2 regions of the Leeuwenhoekiella sp. MAR_2009_132 genome follow, and region 1 is predicted to be linked to the other one. Evidence: riboswitches for the same ligand, from Rfam matches in the RefSeq annotation. Region 1 holds a riboswitch; the other holds the start of a gene.

Region 1 (3,241 bases):
TTTCAGTCTTTTTAGCCACTTCTTAAACGCAGACGCATAAAAAATGCCGAAGCAGTACTTCGGCATTTTAAAAATTTATAATAATGATATTATTACATATCGTAATTAAGCATCCAGTTTACACCATACTTATCGCGAACACGAGCGTAATAGGCATTCCAGCTGGTTTCTTGTGGTTTTGCAAGACTTTGACCTTCTGCAGATAATTTATTAAATAATTCGCTTACTTCATCTTTACTCTCAAGATCAACGCCCAGTTGCACTTGATTGCCGTGCTGTAAGGGTGTATCTGGAGAAGCATCATATGCCATTAAATGAATTCCTTTTCCTTTGAGCTCTGCATGCTGTAGTTTATCTCTATAACTTCCCGGAATATCAATGTCTTTCCCTTCGTAAGTTTCTTTGTTAATGATATCTCCACCAAAACAGTCTTTATAAAAATTTAAAGCTTCTTGACACTCACCTCTAAAGGTTAAATATGGTTTTACTGTTTTCATAATTTTTGATTTTTTAGTTATTCTAAAATTACAAAGCGAGGCGTGTATTTATGGGCTCTTTCGTGTTATTTTGTTCTTAATCAAAGGCTAAATAATGTTAAGTAGGATAATGCCTTTTTAAAATTTTCAAATTATAAGTGCAGTAGGTCTCCAATTTATGTATAGCTTTACGTTGTAAACTTTAGGGGCGCTGATAGCAATATCGGCTGAGATAGTACCCTTTGAACCTGATCTGGTTAGTACCAGCGAAGGGAAAAGTGAAAACTTTCCACAATAGATAGGATCTTTTATAAAGATTCCATGCAAACGGGTTGTTGCTTTTTGGCGTATGCCACCTTCAGTTTACAGTTTAAAACTATTTTAAATGATCACTGTAAACGTCAACAATCAATCACATTCTTTCGCTAAAGAGCCTTCGCTTTCAGAACTTTTAATTCATCTCGACATCGTGCAAAAAGGCATCGCTGTGGCTGTTAATAACGCCATTGTTACCCAAACTGCATGGAATGAATTTATGCTGAAAGATGGTGCTCTGGTACTTATCGTTAAAGCCACGCAAGGCGGATAGAATTATTGATTTGTGACACGTATAATTCTTAAAACTATCCGTTATGAAGACCGAAAAAATTCCGAAGCAACAAACCATTAGCCGCGCACCTTTTCCTAATTCAGAAAAAGTGTACGTAAGCGGCAGCCTGTACCCAGACCTTAAAGTGCCTATGCGCCAGATTTCTCTGGCAGATACGATAGATAAATTTAATGGTAAGGTTGAAAAAAACGCGCCGGTTTTGGTGTATGATACCAGCGGCCCATTTACCGATCCTAATATTGAGATTGATGTTAAAAAAGGACTTGATCCCGTACGTAAACAATGGATTTTAGACCGAAATGACACCGTACAATTATCAGGGCTTTCTTCGGCTTACGGTCGTAAACAGGAAGAAAATGCCGCGCTCGATCATTTGCGCTTTGTACGCAATACAAATCCATTAAAGGCTGAAGCAGGCAAAAATGTTACTCAGATGCATTATGCGCGTCAGGGAATCATTACTCCTGAAATGGAGTATATCGCAATTCGCGAAAATCAAAAACTAGCCGAAATACAACACATTACTCCACAGCATCCCGGCAACAGTTATGGGGCGAGTATTCCAAAAGTGATTACTCCAGAATTTGTGCGTGATGAGGTGGCTCGTGGAAGAGCAATAATCCCGGCAAACATCAATCACCCGGAAGCAGAGCCTATGATTATAGGGCGTAATTTTTTAGTAAAAATAAATGCCAATATCGGTAATTCTGCAGTAAGTTCTTCCATTGAAGAAGAGGTAGAAAAAGCGGTATGGGCGTGCCGTTGGGGAGCAGACACCATAATGGATCTTTCTACAGGAAAAAATATTCATGAAACTCGAGAGTGGATTTTACGCAACTCTCCGGTGCCCATAGGTACAGTTCCTATTTATCAGGCTTTAGAAAAAGTAAATGGCAAAGCCGAAGATTTAACCTGGGAGATTTTTAGAGACACGCTTATCGAGCAGGCAGAGCAGGGAGTAGATTATTTTACGATTCACGCCGGTGTACGCCTTAAGTATGTGCCACATACAGCAAAACGCCTTACCGGAATTGTTTCTCGGGGAGGTTCTATAATGGCAAAATGGTGTCTCTCGCATCATAAAGAGAGCTTCTTATATGAGCATTTTGAAGATATCTGTGAGATTATGAAAGCCTATGACGTATCGTTCTCTTTAGGAGATGGTTTGCGTCCCGGAAGTATTGCAGATGCTAATGATTATGCACAGTTTGCCGAGTTAGAAACTTTAGGCGAACTCACAAAAATTGCATGGAAACACGATGTACAATGTATCATAGAAGGTCCTGGCCACATCCCCATGCATATGATAAAAGAAAATATGGATAAGCAACTCGAAGTGTGTGGGGAAGCTCCGTTTTACACTTTGGGACCCTTAACTACAGATATTGCTCCAGGCTATGATCACATCACCAGTGGTATAGGTGCTGCAATGATAGGCTGGTACGGCTGTGCAATGTTGTGTTATGTGACCCCTAAAGAGCACCTGGGGTTGCCTAACAAAGAAGATGTAAAAACCGGTGTGATAACTTATAAAATTGCGGCGCACGCAGCAGACCTCGCAAAAGGGCATCCCGGAGCGCAACACAGAGACGATGCGATGAGTAAAGCGCGATTTGAATTTAGATGGGAAGATCAATTTAATTTAGCACTCGATCCTGATACGGCTCGTGAATTTCACGACGAGACCTTACCTTCTGAAAATGCTAAAGTGGCTCACTTTTGTTCTATGTGCGGTCCTAATTTTTGTTCGATGAAAATTAGTCAGGATGTGCGCAATTACGCTAAAGAAAATGGTTTAGAGACCGAAGAAGCACTCGAGAAAGGAATGAAGGAAAAGTCTGAAGAGTTTAAAAAACACGGAAGCGAAGTGTATCTGTAAATCATTAAAGATGCTAATTGTTATTACTGCTGAAGCGTTTATTACTTCTGAAATAACCCAAATCAAACAACTTATTGATTTGGGTTTAAAAACAGTTCACATTCGCAAACCACAGGCTTCTTATGCTGAATTGAAAAGTTGGTTGCAGCAGTTTGAGCCTCATTATTTAGCGACCATGATGCTACATCAGCATCATAAACTAGCTGAGGAATTTTGCTGTAAGGGAATGCATTTTAAAGAAATGCAGCGCAATACAGAGTCAGAAGCTTTTAGATA
Region 2 (3,241 bases), 1.3 Mb from region 1:
CTCATTTTAACCTTATCTAGACCACAATTTTCTTCATAAACACCTAGTTTGGTATTGTACTCTTGATTGTAGGTATCAGGATTGTCTTTAAAAAACTCCGGGTAAACTATTTTGTCTGAAAAAGCACACCCTACCGGGAAAGTATCTCCTACAACTGCCCATTGTGGCTCTCCAAAAAGACATAATACTTTACCTACGTCGTGTAAAAATCCGGTAAGTACAAACCAGTCTGGGTGACCGTCTGCACGTATAGCTTCAGATGTTTGTAGTAAATGCTGCAATTGATCTAAGTCAATATCAGGATCACTATCGTCTACAAGCGTATTCAGGAAATCAATGGCTTCCCAAATAGACATTTCTCTGCGATCAAACTTTAAAAATTCGTTTTCCTTTTGAGTAACAAAGTCATACGTCTGATATTTGTGATTTACGCGGTAAAATTCTTTAACTGTATCTACCCGATCTGAATCTATATAGTTTCTAAATTCTTCCTCACTTTTCTCTGAAGGTTCCGGATCTGGATATCTGTTTAATAAATCATCTTCCCAATCGTCTAGATTATGCATAGGGCCGTTTGCTGTAGCATCCATAGTATATATTTTTTAATTAAACTTTTTTTGTTGGCACATAGTTAAAGAGTTGACTAAAAACTCTTGAAACCTCTATAAATTTACTAAAATCAACAATTCGCAATCGATTTCGAGTTTGTTCAAACCTAAAATTTTAAAATCTTAGTTTTTAGGTAATCAATACGCTTTACAAGAATAGATTTAATCTTTATTAAGCATATGGATAAACTATGCAGTTATATGTACAACCTCGCCATATCCATTGCAAAAACGGGAGTTTTATAAGAGATCACATAAATATTATTGAGCATCTAGAGTATACCAGAATATTAATAGTTTGGTATTTGCTGCTTCGGTAATCTGTCTTAAAACTGTTATCTTTGAATTGGCTTTAGGGGTATTCTATCTAGAATTGAGACAGTCCCTTTGAACCTGTTTGGTTAACACCAGCGTAGGGAAAAGTATCAGAACTTCAATTCCAGAAAGAGCAGTATCCTCTAGCCGCAAATTTTTAAAACATACGCGATGAACGAGAAACTCTGGCAACATATTTTAACCGTAAGAAATCAATCGCCACTAGTGCAAAACATCACAAATTATGTGGTGATGAATAACACTGCAAATGCACTTCTCGCCATTGGCGCATCTCCTATTATGGCGCACGCACACCATGAGATGGCTTCCATGCAAAAAATATGCAACGCACTTGTAGTTAATATAGGCACCTTAGATGAGTACTGGGTAGAATCTATGCTCATTGCAGCAACCGAGGCAAACCACAACAACAAACCCTGGATTTTAGATCCTGTGGGCGCAGGTGCTACGCCATATCGCGATGAGGTATTAAATAGACTTTTAGAACTTAAACCTGCTGCAATACGTGGCAATGCGTCAGAAATCCTGGCATTAGCAAAACACAATAAAACACAAACTAAAGGTGTTGATAGTACTGCGTCTAGTCTTGAAGCTATAGATGCTGCCAGATACTTAACTAAAGAATTTGGATGTCTTGTAGTAATCTCTGGCGAAACTGATGTTATTGTAAATGAAGGTCAAGAATTTAAATTAAATAATGGGAATGCATTAATGACAAAAATTACGGGTATGGGGTGTTCTGCAACCGCCATACTTGCTGCATTTATTGCCGTAATTACTAATAAAACTGAAGCTGCAGTTGCAGCAACTGCCCTAATTAGTATTGCAGGAGAACTCGCCGCAAAAAACAGCGCAGGTCCAGGAAGTTTACAAATGAATATTCTGGACAAATTGTATAACATCACAGAAACCGAATTTTTACAGCATATTAAACTTTCTAATTAAATGAATATAAATTCATTTCCGTACCGCTTATATTTAGTCCTATCTGAGGAAGCCTGTGCTGGCAAAGACTTTCTAAAATTAGCAGAAGAGGCTGTTAAAGGTGGTGTAGACCTTATACAGCTACGCGAAAAAAACACCACACATAACCGTTTTTTAGACAAAGCTATTCGGTTAAAAGAAGTACTTTCTAAATATGATGTTCCGTTAATAATTAATGACAATCTAAGCGTTGCCCAGAAAGCAAAAGCTTACGGAATACACGTAGGTAATAACGATATAAATCCCACAGTAATTAGAAAAGACTGGCAAACCTGTAAGTTATTAGGCTACTCTATCGAATATCTAGAGCAATTATACAACGAGCAAACCTATACATCAGATTATCTGGGAATAAGTCCGGTGTTTAAAACTCCCACAAAAACTGATACCGTCACTGCCTGGGGAATAGAAGGAATACAGCAAATTAGAAATGCTACCGAAAAACCTCTGGTTGCAATAGGCAGTATAAAAGCATCAAATACAAGAGAGATAATTGAAGCTGGTGCAGATTGTGTGGCTGTTGTTTCGGCAATATGTGGTGCAGATAATCCTCAAAAAGCAGCTTCTTTAATACGTAATGAAATTGAAAAGGCATCAACATATAAACGCAACTTAAGCTAGCTCATGAAAAATTATACATATCCTTCTGTCATGAGTATTGCAGGTTTTGACGGCAGTGGTGGCGCGGGACTTCAAGCAGATTTAAAAACAATTTCTGCTCTGGGGTGTTATGCTACTACGGTATTAACAGCACTACCCGTTCAAAACACAACCGGAGTAAAGTCAATTTTCTCAATTCCTGTATCTGTAGTTGATGAGCAATTAGCTTCTATTTTTGATGATATATTACCTTCCGCAGTAAAAATAGGAATGGTACATACCCCGCAACTGGTAGAAACTATTGCAAGATACCTCAACCAGCATCCTAGCATACCTATAGTTTTTGACCCCGTTATGGTAGCTACCAGTGGTCATAAATTGATTGAAGAAGCAACAATAAAAAGTCTTGTTACTCATTTGTTTCCAATCGCTTCAATCATTACACCTAATATGGATGAGGCTGCGTTGTTAGCCAAAATGGACGTGAAAAATCTCGACGATATGTATGTTGCTGGTCAAAAAATTTTACAACTAGGATGCAAATCGGTTTTATTAAAAGGTGGACATTTAAATGAAAGCACCCTCACTTCACTCTACTTTAAAGAAGACGGAAGCGTTTTAGAATATTCCTTTGAGCGTTATGAAACCCGAAATATGCACGGATCTGGTTGTACGCTTTCTTCGGCGATTGCTTCGTATATCGCACAAGGCAA

Evidence for each region. Region 1 has a riboswitch for thiamine pyrophosphate ahead of thiS (sulfur carrier protein ThiS). Riboswitches for the same ligand answer to the same signal wherever they lie in the genome.
Region 2: another riboswitch for thiamine pyrophosphate. It lies ahead of thiM (hydroxyethylthiazole kinase); the one in region 1 lies ahead of thiS (sulfur carrier protein ThiS).

Annotation. Positions count from the first base shown of each region.
Region 1 covers NZ_JHZY01000004.1:1,655,427-1,658,667, forward strand. The annotation lists gene P164_RS15665 (VOC family protein) at 93-497, opposite strand; TPP riboswitch at 671-768, shown strand; gene thiS (sulfur carrier protein ThiS) at 862-1,065, shown strand; gene thiC (phosphomethylpyrimidine synthase ThiC) at 1,109-2,965, shown strand; gene P164_RS15680 (thiamine phosphate synthase) at 2,976-3,241, shown strand, end outside.
Region 2 covers NZ_JHZY01000004.1:401,129-404,369, forward strand. The annotation lists gene P164_RS10080 (inositol oxygenase family protein) at 1-590, opposite strand, end outside; TPP riboswitch at 953-1,044, shown strand; gene thiM (hydroxyethylthiazole kinase) at 1,095-1,889, shown strand; gene thiE (thiamine phosphate synthase) at 1,890-2,549, shown strand; gene thiD (bifunctional hydroxymethylpyrimidine kinase/phosphomethylpyrimidine kinase) at 2,553-3,241, shown strand, end outside.